Prochlorococcus marinus str. MIT 9312: one gene and its partner. The protein of the gene in region 1 interacts with the protein of each later gene in a pairwise test. Links are inferred from orthologs where the notes say so. Each region holds a gene or a part of one and is shown in the gene's direction. Other genes may lie near its edges.

Region 1 (10,670 bases):
AGTCTTTTTCCCTAATTTTTTTAAAAGATATTCCAATAAAAAAGTAATTGTCGTTTTTCCATTTGTACCCGTAACACCAATAAGTTTAAGTTTTCTTGAAGGCCTATTCCAAAACTCAGCGACTATTTGACCAAAAATATAATCTAAATTATCCTCTATAACCAAAATCCTTTCTCGATCAATAGATCCAATTTTCTCTTTTGCAGCAGACCCAATAATGGCAGCCTCTGCACCATTTTCAATTGCCTCAATACAATATTTTCCTCCATCAACATTTAAACCAGGCATACCTAAAAATAAAGTTCCTTTTTGTACTTCTTTAGAGTTAAAAGAAATATTATTTATTTCATGATCGATTAAATCTAATGAAGGAATAATTCCTACCAAATCTAAAAGTTTATGTAATTTTATAGATCTCATATAAAAAAATTATTTCTCCAGGATGGTACTAATATTTTTTTGAAACCAATTCTTTAATTGATCATCTTTTAATCTTGGAGAAATGCGAGGCAATTCTATAATCTCCTCGGACCTAATTCTTTCAACAGCAATAACAGGTACTTCATAATCATATTTTTTATATTTATCTTTATATAAATCGACCCTATCAATATCAATTTCTTTAAGCTCCTCTAGATTGGGGAATAACTCATTAAGATTTATTTTTGCCAGTTTGTTTTTTAATGAATCACAAAGGCAACATCCCTGCCTAACAAAAATAAATATTTTCATTCATTTAGTCAGGAACAGGGTCACATCCACAGGGAGTTAAAGGATGACATCTGCTTAATCTTCTTAAAGTTAACCACCCTCCCTTCCAAGGACCATGTCTAGTAATTGCCTCATATCCATAAGAGCTGCAACTTGGAATAAATCTGCATCTTGGTCCGAAAAAAGGTGAAAACCACTTTTGATAAAAAGAAATCATAAAAAGAAGTATAGAAGTAATTGATTTATTAATGGTTTTGAACACTTTAATGATGTAAAATACTATTTCCAGTAGTAATTAGTTTAATTGAATTTAATCAATTATCCAATTTATTGCAAATTTCTATTTAATTTAAAATTATGTCAAGATACCGCGGCCCCAGGTTAAGGGTTACGCGTCGCTTGGGAGAACTACCAGGTCTCACTAGGAAAGCTTCAAAGAAGTCTAATCCTCCAGGTCAGCACGGCCAAGCCCGTCGCAAGCGATCAGAATATGCAATTCGTTTAGAAGAAAAGCAGAAACTCAGGTTTAATTATGGAGTTTCTGAAAAACAACTAGTACGTTATGTAAAAAAAGCCAGAGCGCAAGAAGGATCTACAGGAACAAACCTACTAAGACTTTTAGAAAACAGACTAGATAATGTTTGTTTTAGATTAGGTTTTGGAGGTACTATTCCAGGCTCAAGACAATTAGTAAATCATGGCCATGTAACTGTTAATGGTAAAGTTCTTGATATTGCTGGTTATCAATGCAAATCAGGCGATGTAATCGGAATTAAAGAAAACAAAGCAAGCAAAAAACTTGTAGAAGGTAATATAGAATTCCCTGGTTTAGCAAATGTTCCTCCACATCTTGATTTAGACAAACCTAAATTAACAGGAAAAATAACTGGAAAATGCGATAGAGAGTGGGTTGCTCTTGAAATAAACGAACTATTAGTTGTTGAATATTATTCAAGAAAAGTTTAATACAACTTTTCTTTGGATTATTAAATCTCTCGTTTAAAAAATGAGAGATTTAACTTAATTCTTATTTTTAAAAATAATGGGAAATAAGACAAATAATATCAAAAAGCCAGGTGTTAAGACCTTATCTATTCACCATGGGGAAACATTTGCAGAAGACACGGGATGCATTATGCCTCCTATTTTTTCTACATCTACTTTCAAGCATGGCAATAAAGAAAGTTTCGACTACACCAGATCAGGAAATCCCAACTTTAAAATTCTAGAAAACATACTTAAATCAATAGAAGATTCTAAATACTGTACAGTTTTTGGATCTGGAATTAGCGCGGTAACTGCAATTACATCAACACTAAAATCAGGCGATAAGATACTCTGCGAATCAAATCTTTATGGTTGTACAGTGAGGATGTTCGAAAAAATTTTCAAGAAATTTGGGGTAGAAGTTTTATACACAGATTTTACAAATAAAAATAATATTAAAAAGATTTCAAACTTCGCGCCAACTTTGATATGGCTAGAAAGTCCAACTAATCCACTTTTAAAGGTGCTTGATATTAAGGCGATTTGTGATGAAGCGAATAAATTGCAAATACCCGTAGTTGTGGACAACACCTTTTCTACAGCCCTTATTCAAAAACCTTTGGAACTTGGCGCAACACTATCGCTTGTAAGCACAACAAAATTCATTAATGGACATAGTGATGCACTTGGTGGAGCAGTACTTACAAATAATGAGATATGGAATAGTAAGATGCTTTTCTCTCAAAAAGCCCTGGGGCTTCAACCATCTCCTTTTGATAGTTGGCTCATTACTAGAGGAGTAAAAACCCTTCCTTTAAGAATCGAACAACAAACTCGAAGTGCAGAATTAATTTCTGAAGAATTAGAGAATCATAAAATAATTAGTAAAGTAATTTATCCTTTTAATCAAAAACACCCGCAATTTAATTTAGCAAAATCTCAAATGATATCTGGAGGTTCGATGATCACCCTAAAATTAAATTTAAATAAAGAGGATACTTTTAAATTATGCAAGTCTCTCAAATATTTCTCGCTAGCTGAAAGCCTTGGAGGAGTTGAAAGTTTAATTTGTCACCCGGCAACAATGACTCATGCTTCTGTGGATGATAAAACGAAAAATCTACTAGGGATAGATGATGCCCTTGTCAGATTATCAATTGGATGTGAAGATGCAAACGATTTAATCTCGGATATTTTATTTGCTTTAAATAAATTTTGAAAATTGAGAGATTTACTTAAAAACCCTATATGGAAAAATTTAGAGTTAGGATATTCTATTCCTGATAGTATTCATGCCGTTTCTGTAGCATTACCAACTTGGAATGATGTAATAAATTATGAGGAAAAAAATCAAGAATGCATAAAATTATTGAAGTCCATCTACCCACGTTTCGGGCTAAACCCCATAGTGAAAAGATTATGCGAAAAAGTAAAAAAAGAAAATTACTACAATAATAAAAGTATCTGGCCATATCCGAATGAAAGCATAGCTTTTAAAGCTAAAAAATACATTGATAGGAATACTTCTGAACAATACTCATTTATAGAAAAAAGACATAATTTAGCTTTTTTAATAACTGAAAAGGAAGGAAGTATTTATGCAAAATATTTTTGGCAACATACTGGTCTTGGTATATCTTCAAGATATGCTGCGGTAGAACTAGGCCTTGAATATAGACCTCCAAAATCTTACGTAAATGAATGTTATCAAAGAATAAAAAATAGAATCTCTAAATCTACAAAAATAAACTCTAATGATATTCACTTAACTTCATCTGGAATGTCTGCATTGCATACATCATTAGAAATCATATATAAATTATTTCCAGCTAAACCAACACTCCAAATTGGTTTTCCATATGTAGATGTACTTAAATTACCAATGAATATCTTTTATGGAGCCAAGTTAATTACAGAAGAAAATTGCACCGATATTGAATTAGAAATCAAAAGAATAAATCCATCAGCATTAATTATTGAACTACCAAGTAATCCAATGCTCAAATGTGTAAACATTAAAAAAATTTCAAAAATAGCAAAAAGATTAAATATTCCTTTAATCGTTGACGATACAATTGGTTCAAATATAAATATAAATTCCCTAGAACATGCAGATATAGTTTTTACTTCACTTACAAAAATTTTTTCAGGTAGTGGTGATATTCTTGCTGGATCATTAATACTAAATCCAAAAAGCAAATGGATTTATCAGTTTAGAAATGCATTAAAGGAAATTAATCTTCCAATACTTTCAGATGGAGATATAGTTTATCTTGAGAAAGTTAGTAGAGATGTAAATCAAAGAGTTTTTGAACAAAATAAAGCATGTTTAGAATTAAAAAAAAGATTAGAGAACCACAGTGAGATTAAAAATATTTTCCATCCTGAAAATTGTCCAAATTTTAATTCTTTACTTACTTCGGATGGAGGATACGGCTGCTTATTATCATTTGAATTAAATGGAGGATTGAACAAAGCTAAAAATTTTTATGATTCTCTACAAATCTCCAAAGGGCCTAGTTTAGGAACAAAATTTACTCTTGTTTGTCCTTATGTTTTACTTGCTCATTATGATGAGTTGGATTGGGCTGAAAGTTTTGGTATACCCCCGCACCTTATTAGAGTATCAGTTGGATTAGAGGACCAAGATCAATTATGGGAAACCTTTTCTGAAGCACTAAATAATTTCTAAATTCCTAGTATTTACCGTATAGAAACTTATATACTCTTTTTCTGAATAATAGTTAGTATTAAAATATATTTTCTCAATATATAAATGGCAAGAATTTATGAGGACAACAGTTTTGCTATTGGAAACACTCCATTAGTAAAATTAAAATCAGTTACTAAAAACGCAAAAGCTACAGTACTTGCAAAAATTGAAGGTAGAAACCCTGCTTATAGTGTCAAATGTAGGATTGGCGCAAACATGATCTGGGATGCAGAGAAAAGTGGGAAGCTTACAAAAGATAAAACGATTGTTGAGCCAACTTCTGGAAATACAGGAATTGCTCTAGCTTTTACTGCTTCAGCAAGAGGTTATAAACTCATCCTTACAATGCCAGAATCTATGTCAATTGAAAGAAGAAGGGTTATGGCAGTGTTGGGGGCTGAAATTGTTTTAACAGAGGCTTCTAAAGGTATGCCTGGAGCAATAGCTAAAGCCAAAGAAATTGCAGAAAGTAATCCTTCTCAATATTTCATGCCTGGTCAATTTGATAATCCAGCAAACCCTGAAATTCATTTCAAAACAACTGGACCAGAAATCTGGGATGATTGCGATGGTGAAATTGATGTTTTAGTTGCAGGGGTTGGAACTGGCGGAACAATTACAGGGGTTTCAAGATATATTAAGCAAGAGAAGGGTAAAAATATTACTTCTGTAGCTGTAGAACCATCGCATAGTCCTGTTATTACACAGACAATGAATGGGGAAGAGGTTAAATCTGGACCACATAAAATCCAAGGAATAGGAGCAGGATTTATTCCTAAGAACCTAGACTTATCAATTGTTGATAAGGTTGAACAGGTAACAAATGACGAGTCAATTGAGATGGCTCTTAGATTAGCAAAAGAAGAAGGTCTATTAGTTGGAATATCTTGTGGAGCTGCTGCTGCTGCTGCTGTTAGATTAGCTGAACAAGATAAATATGCAGGAAAAATTATTGTAGTTGTTCTACCTGATTTAGCAGAGAGATATTTATCATCAATTATGTTTAATGAAGTTCCAAGCGGAATCATTCAAGAACCAGTCAAAGCTTAAATCTATTTTTCTCCAGTAATGAATCTGGTGAAATATACATAGCATCGCCATAAGAGAAGAATCTAAATTTTTCTTTTATGGCTTTTTTATACAAATCTAATAATCTTTCTCTACCAATCATTGCACTTACTAATAGTAATAACGAACTTTTAGGAAGATGAAAATTAGTTAATAATCCATCAACTACCCTAAATTTATAACCTGGCTTAATTACTAAATCTACATACTTTGCTATGGGAATAAAGTCATTAATTTCGTGAGAATAACAACTTTCAAGAGCTCTTACGCTAGTTGTCCCAATAGCAATTATTCTTCTATCTGTTTTCTTTATTCTTTTTATTTCCTCCACTACTTCCTTATTAACACTTACCCATTCTTTATGAAGTTTTAAGTTAGTTAAATCTTCTTGATCAATTGGTTTAAATGTTCCATAACCCACGTGCAAAGTAATCGGCAAGATTATTACACCTTTTTTTTTTAGATTGGAAATAAGACTTTTGCTTAAGTGTAAACCAGCTGTTGGGGCAGCAACTGCCCCTGGATTAATTGCATACTCAGTTTGATAACTGTTCTCGTGAAAAGATTCTTCCTCGGAATTTTTTATATAAGGAGGGAGAGGAATTTCCCCGTATTTATCAAGAAGGTTATTCATTGAATTGAGATCAGTTATGTTTTCCGGAAATTTAATAAATCTCCCTCCAGTTTCTTCATCAACCCCATCAACCATCAAATTAATATCTTGTTCAGAAGGGGATTTTAATTTTAATTTTCTATTTATTTTTAACTTTTTTGCAGGCTTTGCTAAACATAACCAAACACATTCATCGGATCTTTCTAAAACTAATAATTCGACTAACGTCCTATTTTCTAATTCAACCTTTAACCTTGCCTTCATTACTTTAGTATTATTTACAACCACAAGATCGCCTTCTCTAAATTCATCTAAAAGATTCTTGGTAAATTTATTAGTTAAGCAGTCCTCTTCTAAAACACTATTTCTAACTATCATCAATCTTGATTCATGCCTTATTGCAGAAGGTTTACTAGCAATTAATGAAGGATCAAGAAAGTAATCATAAGCTTCAAGCTTATAATCTCTTTCTTCATTATTAATTTGAGAAATCAATTAAATTTAAGATACAAGTGTCTCTGGCTCATTTTCTATCAGGGAAGCCAAATCTTTTAAGAATGAAGCACCATCAGCTCCATAGATCACTCTGTGATCAGCGGTTAGATTTACTTGCATAATTTTTTTAACAGATATTGAGCCATCACTATTAGCAACAACAGTTGGTTTCGATGATGCTATCGCTAAAATAGCACCAGTACCTGGGGGTAGAATTGCGTCAAATCTATCAACTCCAAACATACCAAGGTTAGATAAAGTAAAGGTTCCTGTTGAGTACTCATCAGGTTCTAATTGTTTTGATCTTGATCTTTTTACCAAATCTTTCCATTCCCTAGATAATTCAAATAAATCAGTATTGCAAGGTTCTTTTAAAACTGGAGTTATTAATCCGCCATCTTCCATTGCGACGGCAACAGCAATATTAATATTTTCTGGATAAGAAATTCCATTTTCTGAAAAACTTGAGTTAACTTGAGGATGTTTCTTAATTGTCTTTGCAACTGCCTTTACTAGTAAAGCAGTCATAGTGACTCCATTTTGTTTTACCTTTTTGTAGAAATTATCTAATTTATCTGTGTTTATAGAGTATCCCACCCTAAAACATGGAATATCCAAACTAGACTCCATATTTTTATTTACCGCTTTTTGAAGAGTATTAAATTGCACTGTTTCTCCAGGATTACCAAAACTATTTCCTGATGTTTCTGGTTTACTTTCAACTTGTAAATTTGCACCAGGAATACTTGCAGGAGAACTACCCTCTCCTATCCATGGAATAGATACAGGTTGACCATTAGCTTTTAAAATATCATCTGCTTGAATTCTTCCGTGAGGTCCAGATCCGTGAACTTTTGCTAAGTCAACACCCATTTGAGAGGCAAGTTTTTTAGCTCTTGGAGATGCAATTACCCTTGAAGAAACATTACTTGTAGCAGCATTAATTTGATCACTATTAAAAGATGGGGCTGACTTTTCACTCTTTAAGACGACTTCTTTTTCTTCTTTTTTAACATTTTCATTATGTACTTCCGGTTTTTCTTCGGTTTTATTGCTTACCAATTCAAGTTTATCCGAACTAGAAACTTCGGGTTGATTTCCTTTATTTTGTTCTTTAACAGAAGCTATCTCATCCTCATTTTCTACAATAAGACCTATAGTTTCCCCTACTGGTGCAGTGCTACCAGCAGGCATTAAAACTGCTGCAAGATATCCATCTTGAAAAGATTCAACATCCATATCTGCCTTATCAGATTCAACAACTAGGACAGATTCACCCCTTTCAACCTTATCTCCAGGATTTTTCAACCATTCCACAATCTTGCCCTCTGTCATGGTAGAACTCAAGGCAGGCATGAATATTTCGTGAGACATAAGAAAATTGTTATTGCATAAGTTTTAAAAGATTTCTATCAAACTTTCTAAAGTTTTTATGATTTAAAACCCTTTAAACTCTTGATTTAATTATACGAAATCATGATCACAGTGGGAACTCTTAAAACTTAAGAAAGTAATAATTTAGATCGTATATAAATTTACAATTATCTTAATGAGGATTTATTTTTATTAGAGATACTAATTCTTTTCCCTAATTATTATCTATAGATTGAATAACTCCGTCTTTAACAGTAATTGAGACTTGCATTTTTTCAATAAGATTGTCGCCCACAGTGACATCACAGAAACTATCAACTTGTCCTTGATCAACAATTTCATCCATCTTTAATTCGCGAACTTGACTCTGTTGTTGAAGAAGATTTCTTTTCTGTTCTTCAATTTCATTTCGTTTTGCTGCTACTTGTTGTTGCACCTGACCAACCTGTTCTTGAACCCTTGGATCTAAAGGATTAACCGACTGGGATCTAATATTGTTTACTATTTGCTGCCCCTCCTGCTCAAGTTGTGACAATTGCTGGTCAATGTTTGAAATTGCTTTGCTTAATTCTTTTTCAGCATCCTCCTTCCAAGTTGGCGTAACAATAGCTTTAATAGCTATGGAGCGTTTTATCGATATTGAGTTTTTTGTTTCCATAAAAAATAAACTTACTTTCTAAATATAGATAGAACAGATCAAATTTTCTTACTAAATTTGTTTTCATACATATTTTCTATTTGTGATGAATACTGTTTTTCTATTTCTTTTCTCTTTTGTTTAAGAGTTTGCGTTAACAAACCATTTTCCAAAGTAAAAGGATCTACAAAATAACAATCTAATATTTGTTCTTCTGTTCTTGCTCCTAATCGACCTTTAAGCAAATTATTAATTTGCGATTTAAAAAATATACCAATATTCTTATTCAAGTTTAATTTTGATAGGTCTTCTTCCAAAAACTTATTTTTAACCAATTCAACATTAGGAACTACTAGGGCTGTTAAACATTTCTTATCTTGCCCCACTAGTTGAACCTGATTAATAAATTCAGAACTAAGGATTTCGGTCTCTAGAGGATTAGGTTCTATATTTTCACCACTGGAAAGCACGATTGTATCCTTAGCTCTTCCTGTTATAAAAAGAGAACCATTTGGTATAAGAAAACCTAAATCACCAGTATCAAACCAACCATCTTTTGATAAAACATCTTTTGTAGCTAAATCATTATTAAGATAACCTTTCATTACTTGTGGTCCCTTTACAAGGATCTTTCCAACTTCTCTAAACTTCAAAATCTTTTTTTTATCCTCATTCACTATTTTTATTTCTGTAAATGCTAAAGGCTGACCAGATGATCCTCTAACATTTAATTCTCTTCTCCTACAAGTTAATACTGGACTGGTTTCTGTCAGTCCGTATCCAACTAAAACATCTATACCTAAAGATTCAAAAAAGAGATCCACATGTTCTGGCAAAGCGCCTCCTCCATTAATAGGAAATTTCAGTTTTTCCCCACATAGTTGTCTTAGAATATTTGGCCATAAAAACACACTAGACAACTTATGAAGAGGATATCTACCAAGCACAGAAAACAGTAAGGGGATTTTTGCTATGAAAGTTGTTTGAAAGATATCCAAATTTCTTATCTTTCTAAGACTTATTTTAAAAACAGAACTATTACTTATCAAGAACTTAATAAGTTTTTGCTTCTTAGACGGCATTTTTTTTAGAGCCTGAAAAAAACCATCATGAATCGCCTCCCATAGTCTTGGTACAGTGGCCATTACAACAGGTTTGATTTGTGTAATATCATCCTTAAGAAATTTTGGGATTGTATAGTATTGAGTACAACCACATGAAAAGAAGAAGTATTCAGCGCTTCTTTCATAAGAATGCCAAATAGGTAAAACGCTTAATACAGAAGTGCCAGGCCCTGGATCAGCGATATGGGCTAAATTAATTATTTGATGTAAAAAATTTGCATGTGTTAAGGGCACACCTTTGGGTTTTCCTGTTGTCCCAGAGGTATAAAGAATAGTAGCAACGTCATCAATGCTTAAATTACATTTTTCAGTAATTTTATTTTGAGAATATTCTTTTTCTCCTTCACTTATAAATTGACTCCAACTTATTAAACTTTCAAATTGTTCATCTTCTAAATTTATGATGAATTTCAGTCTTTTTTTTAGTTCTTCTTTTTTATTTAACTTTAGCCAAGTCTCCTTAGATTGAACTATTAGTCCTACTGAATTAGAGTGCTCCAAAATATAGTCAAGTTCTATTGAAGGAGAATTAATACCTCTTACTGCATTAATAGCTCCTAAACGCATTAAGCCCTGATCTGCTATGAGCCATCTTGGAGAATTTTCAGATATTAAAGTAACTACATCACCTTTTACTAACCCATAATTTTTAAAAGAAAAAGAGGCTTTTGTTATTAAATCAGCTAGCTCAGAATAAGAGAATTTTTCTTTGTATTTTCCTCTTAAATCATAAACAGCTAGAGTATCGCCACATTTGAATTTTAAATTTTCCCAAATTTGATCTATATGATTAATATTCTCAATATAATCTCTATTTTTAGCAAATTTATCTTTTTCATAAAAAGATTTAGCTGAAGGCCAATACGCAAAATTACCCATATTAAATTTATTTAGGAATTTTGATTTCTATTTTGATACAAAATCAAAATTAAATTCTTCCTGAATGAT
Region 2 (5,928 bases), 1.2 Mb from region 1 along the record:
GTCACTATGTATAAAAATTAATAAGTAAGGATTTTTCAAAAGTGAGATTCCGTATTCAACAAGAAAGTGATATCCCAGCATCGACACAACTCTATAATCAAATTTGCTTTGCCATAGCTGCAAGACATTATCCTCCGGGCCATCGACTTCCCAGCACTAGGCAACTTGCAATGCAGACTGGACTCCATAGAAATACCATAAGCAAAGTTTACAGACAACTTGAAATGGATGGGGTTGTTGAAGCGATAGCTGGATCTGGTATCTATGTAAGAGATAATCTTACTAAAAGAGACTTTAAAAAATCGATATACTCAAAAGACAAAATAAGTAAACAACCTGATCAAGAAATAAAGCAGACTATTGATAAATTAATTAATCTTGGCTGCACCTTACAAGAAGCAAGAGAAATATTTACCAATGAAATTGATTGGCGTATTAAATGTGGCGCAAAAATTATTGTAAGTACTCCTAGAGAAGATATAGGAGCTTCTATGTTAATCGCAGAAGAGCTATCTCCAAAAATTAATGTGCCAGTAGAAGTTATTCCTATGGAAGAATTAGAAAAAGTTTTGAGTAATTCAAATAATGGCACTATTGTCACAAGCAGATATTTTTTACAGCCTTTAGAAAAAGTTGCTAAACATCATGGAGTTCGTGCTATTGCAGTTGACTTGAGCGACTTTCAAAAGGAGTTAGATATTATCAAAGAATTCAATGCTGGAAGTTGTGTAGGTATCGTTAGCATTAGCCCTGGTTTATTGAGAGCAGCAGAAGTTATTATACACAGCATGAGAGGAGGTGAATTAATTCTTATGACGGCAATCTCAGACAATAATAGTAGACTACTATCACTTTTAAAGGCCTCAAACCACATAGTTTGTGACGGGCCTAGTTTATCAGTTGTGGAAAACACATTATTAAAAAATAGATCTCAGCTTATGAGATTACCTAAAATAATATGTGCTAAAAATTATTTAAGTATCGAAACAATAAATCATTTAAAAAAAGAAATAGGAGTTATTAATTAAACTATGATTTTAAGAACTTTTAAATCTGATATAGCAATTATCAAAGAGAGAGATCCTGCTGCTAGAGGAATATTAGAGATTTTTCTTTGTTACCCAGGTTTCCAATCAATAGTTATTCATAGGTTAACTCATCAATTATGGCAATTAAAAATTCCTCTAATTCCCCGCTTATTAAGTCATCTCAATAGGTTAGTAACAGGTATTGAAATCCATCCTGGAGCAAAAATTGGTAAACGGGTTTTCATAGATCATGGTATGGGAGTTGTTATTGGTGAAACGGCTGAGATAGGAAATAATTGTCTTCTTTATCAGGGAGTTACATTAGGAGGAACTGGTAAAAGTCATGGTAAAAGACACCCAACCTTAATGGAAAATGTTGTAGTTGGAGCAGGTGCAAAAGTTCTTGGGTCCATCACAGTAGGATCTAATACACGTATTGGGGCAGGTTCAGTAGTTGTCCGTAATGTAGAAGGGAACAGTACTGTGGTTGGAGTTCCTGGAAGAGTGGTGCATCAGAGTGGGGTCAAAGTTAATCCATTAGCTCACTCTGCCCTACCAGATACAGAAGCTAATGTTATAAAAAATTTAATGGATAGAATAGACTCACTTGAGAATGAAATTCTTAAGTTACAAAAAACCCTGCTGTGTCTAGCTAACTCAGAATCTATTGATATTTCTAAACTTGGTGAGGCTCAAAATCTTAAAGACAAAGAAATCATAGAATTTCTTGGAGATGATTAAATATTGATTTAATTTTTATCATCCTTATCAGTTTTAGGTTGAAACATAAACATTGAATAAATAACATTGCGTCTCATATTAGTCATCATTTCGAGAAACATATCATATCCTTCATTTTTGTACTCGATTAAAGGATCTTTTTGTCCATAACCTCTCAATCCAACCGATTCTCTTAAAGAATCCATGGATTGAAGATGTTCTCTCCATAAATTATCAATTTGCTGCAAAATAAAGAATCTTTCAGCTTCTCTCATTAATCCTGGTCTAATCTGTTCTATTTGTGATTCCTTCAAATCATAAGCTGTTCGCAATTGCTCTTGAAGATAGTTTTTTAATTCTTCTATTGAAAGTAACTTGACGTCATCAGCTTTAAGGTCATCTAATAAATATATAAATTCTTTGACTTTAGAAATTAATTGAGCAATATCCCATTCTTCTGGAGGTAGATCAGGATTAATATAAGCCTCCACAATTTCATACATTGTTCTTTCTCCATATCCTATAACTTGTCTCTTTAAATCAGTGCCTTGCAAGACTCTTAGTCTTTCGCTATAAACTGCCTTTCTTTGATTATTCATTACCTCATCATATTCAAAAACTTGTTTTCTAATATCGTAATAATATGTTTCTACTTTCTTTTGAGCACTTTCTAAAGACCTAGTAAGCATTCCTGATTCTATAGGCATATCTTCATCAACCCTAAATGCATTCATTAGATTTGCTACCCTTTCACCCCCAAAAATCCTTAATAAATTATCTTCTAAAGATAAAAAGAATCTTGTACTTCCAAAATCACCTTGTCTTCCTGCTCTACCTCTAAGTTGATTATCCACCCTTCTTGATTCATGTCTCTCAGTACCAATAACATGTAAGCCTCCGACTTCTCTTACTTTTTTTTCTTCATGAGTCAACACTTTTTCATATTCGTCTTTTACACGTGATAAAGATTCTCTCAAAAGCTTTATCATTTTATCTTCGGTTGGTGCTTTTTCTGCAGCTGTAGCTATTCTGTCATCTAAATCCAAGACAGAAAGTTGTCTATCACCCCAATTCTTAACAAGTTCATCAGATAAAACTGAGAGTTTCTTTTGGATTTCTTCATCCAGTTTGCAAGGAAAAAGACTTGTTGAATAGTCTGGAATGTTCTTTGTTAAATTTGAGCCAACTTTTGAAGAAAAACCACCCTTAGATTTTGAACTTCGTTGTTTAGGGATTGGTGGCTTATGCTCATTATTTGGCTTTACTAATAAAGGAATTAGAATCTCTTTTAATTTAAGTCTTGCCATATAATCACTGTTACCGCCGAGAATTATATCTGTTCCCCTTCCAGCCATATTAGTAGCAATAGTAACAGCACCTGCTCTTCCAGCCTGAGCTACAATTTCTGCCTCACGTTCAACGTTCTCTGGCTTAGCGTTTAACAAATTATGTGGGATTTTTTCTTCAGCTAAAAGTGAACTTAACAACTCACTTTTTTCAACACTTGTTGTACCAACTAAAACAGGTCTACCAGCTCTATGAATTTGCGCAGTTTCTCTAGCAACAGCTTTCCATTTACCTATCTCTGTCTTAAATACTTGATCAGGCAAATCTTCTCTCTTTCTTATTTGATTTGTTGGTATAACGGTTGATTCTAATTTATAAGTTTTTTCAAATTCAACCTCTTCTGTTTTTGCTGTTCCTGTCATACCTGCCAAACCAGGATATAAAAGGAAAAAATTCTGATAAGTTATAGATGCTAATGTTTGAGTCTCAGGCTGAATTTTAAGACTCTCTTTCGCTTCTATCGCCTGATGCTGTCCGTCACTCCATCTCCTTCCTGGCATTACTCTTCCTGTAAATTCGTCCACTATTACAGCCTCATTATTTTTAATAATATAATTTACATCTTTAATAAATAATTCTTTAGCTTTTAAAGCATTGGTTATGTAGTGCGCCCAAGGATCTTTGGGATTATATAAATCGCTAACTGCCAAATACTCTTCACATTTAGCGAAACCCTGATCAGTTAATATACAACTTCTCTGCTTTTCATCAACTTCATAATCGCCTTCTGGATCTATACCATCTTTACCTATTTCTTTTGCTTTAACTAGTGCCAGAGCTAATTCTGAAGCTTTTTGATATTTTTCTTGGGGTCTTTCAACTTGGCCAGAAATGATTAGAGGTGTTCTTGCTTCATCAATTAATATTGAATCAACCTCATCAATCACACAGTAATTGAATGGTCTTTGCACTACCTCATTAATATCGGTGGACATATTATCTCTTAAATAATCAAATCCTAATTCAGAATTCGTAGCATAAGTTATATCGCAGTCGTAATTTTTCTTTCTCTGAACAGGGCTCATATCTTGTTGAATCAAACCAACGGATAAGCCTAAAAAACGATGAACTTGGCCCATCCACTCAGCATCTCTTCTAGCTAAATAATCATTTACAGTAACTACATGAACCCCTTTTCCAGTTAAAGCATTTAAATAACAAGGTAATGTTGCTACAAGAGTTTTTCCTTCTCCAGTCTTCATCTCAGCGATTTGACATTCATGTAAAACCATCCCGCCTATTAACTGAACATCAAAATGTCGCATATCCAGAACACGTTTACTTGCTTCTCTAACAATCGCAAAGGCTTTTGGAAGAGATTCATCCAAGAGTTCTTTTTGTTGTTTAATATCTGATTCTGATGAGATCTGTGATTTGAGATTATGAGTTTCTTGTCTCAACTCATCATCAGTTAATTTAGAAATTTCTTCTTCTAAAAAATTTATCTCTTCCACTATTGGTTGATAGCGCTTTAACTTTCGTGTATTCGGATCTCCCAACAAAAGTTTTAGCATAAGTAACAGTCCTTGAAAAATTCATCTTATTACAAACATTATAAATTAGTGCGTTACAACAGAATGAAGAAAAATCATATCTCTTTAATTTTATAGAAATGATCGACTAAGGTATTTAAATTAAAACCAAGACAATAATCTAGTTATCGACAATTTCTACAACTTTTTAAAAAATGAAGGCAATATCTCTAATAAACCATTCCAAAGGAGCTGTAGGGTTAAGGTTTTTTGGATTAGGTCCTAATCTAAAGCCGACCAATGGGTTAAATAAGCTGCAAAATTTACTTAATAGAAATGCTTTCTGGGCCAAAAGCAGAACAATAAATGATCTAAAAAAATGTCTTGCCAACAGTGACGTTATAATAAGTCTTTGGGTTGGCAACGAAATAGTTGGTTTTGGTAGAGCTTTAACAGATGGGATTTACCGAGGATTTCTTTGGGATATAGTTATAGATCATAATTACCAGGGACAAGGTTTTGGCACATTAATTGTCAAAAATCTTTTATCTTCAAAAAAAATTAAAAATACAAAGAAAATATATTTAATGACGACTAATAAAAAATTGTTCTATACTCAATTTGATTTTAAAAAAGTTACTTCTCAAGATTTGTTGATTCGTGAAATATAAACCACGTCTTCTATCAAACAATCAAGTTACAAACTTACTATAAAGCCATCTTATAAAAGGACCTAAAATAGGAACTGGTCCAAAAGTTGGTCCACAAAAATCAAAATAATCTCTATGCTCTTTTATTAATCCATTTTGACCAAATAATAAACGAGTAGTTCCAGGATAAATAAATTCTTTACCCATAATTTTTAAACCCATTGTCCATTCAACAAATCCACAATTTCCACTTATTGAGATTGCATGAGTTTCTAAAAAAACATCATCACATCTTTTAACAAGTTTTTCTTGAGCTTTGATATAAGCATCTAATCCTTCTGTTTCCTGCGTTGGATCTACAAAAATAACATTCTCATTATAAAATTCTGCCCATTTTTGTTTTGTTGGTGAATCTGCACCATAAGGTTTAGTAAATAATCCCCTTAATTCATCTACAGAAATTACTCTGGCCATTTCAAAACGATTGTTATTGATACTCTAGAAGATAAACACATGAAAAGCGGATGAAGAGATTCGAACTCTCGACATTCTCCTTGGCAAGGAGATGCTCTACCACTGAGCTACATCCGCATAATATTGTTATTTTATCTCAAAGAAGGGATCAATGATAGAAATAATTAATTTTCTCAACTAATTTAAATTTTTAATTAAAGATCCCATCTCAATTGCTTGTAAAGCATAATTCCAACC

Evidence for each region.
Region 2: the proteins of cysK (region 1) and cysE interact in binary tests that used the Escherichia coli proteins (3 or more experiments, as listed by UniProt). The link is inferred for Prochlorococcus marinus str. MIT 9312 from one-to-one orthologs.

What each region holds. Positions count from the first base shown.
Region 1 is NC_007577.1:376,857-387,526, reverse strand. Bases 3,714-6,467 are described here. They hold cysK (cysteine synthase A), read left to right. Parts: upstream 3,714-4,474; coding sequence 4,475-5,461; downstream 5,462-6,467. Other genes in these bases: queA (tRNA preQ1(34) S-adenosylmethionine ribosyltransferase-isomerase QueA), read right to left, coding at 5,451-6,467; PMT9312_RS02090 (PLP-dependent transferase), read left to right, coding at 3,714-4,390. In the rest of the region: PMT9312_RS02115 (UDP-N-acetylmuramoyl-L-alanyl-D-glutamate--2,6-diaminopimelate ligase), read right to left, coding at 1-420; PMT9312_RS02110 (glutaredoxin family protein), read right to left, coding at 430-732; membrane protein insertion efficiency factor YidD, read right to left, coding at 737-973; rpsD (30S ribosomal protein S4), read left to right, coding at 1,069-1,677; PMT9312_RS02095 (trans-sulfuration enzyme family protein), read left to right, coding at 1,754-2,917; more of PMT9312_RS02090, read left to right, coding at 2,921-3,713; more of queA, read right to left, coding at 6,468-6,587; PMT9312_RS02075 (dihydrolipoamide acetyltransferase family protein), read right to left, coding at 6,594-7,961; PMT9312_RS02070 (YlqD family protein), read right to left, coding at 8,176-8,619; PMT9312_RS02065 (AMP-binding protein), read right to left, coding at 8,658-10,601; lipoyl(octanoyl) transferase LipB, read right to left, coding at 10,629-10,670.
Region 2 is NC_007577.1:1,616,326-1,622,253, forward strand. The notes cover bases 1-2,901. They hold cysE (serine O-acetyltransferase), read left to right. Parts: upstream 1-1,034; coding sequence 1,035-1,769; downstream 1,770-2,901. Other genes in these bases: PMT9312_RS08920 (GntR family transcriptional regulator), read left to right, coding at 42-1,028; secA (preprotein translocase subunit SecA), read right to left, coding at 1,778-2,901. Outside these bases: more of secA, read right to left, coding at 2,902-4,609; PMT9312_RS08935 (GNAT family N-acetyltransferase), read left to right, coding at 4,783-5,238; PMT9312_RS08940 (nuclear transport factor 2 family protein), read right to left, coding at 5,260-5,691; ribH (6,7-dimethyl-8-ribityllumazine synthase), read right to left, coding at 5,869-5,928.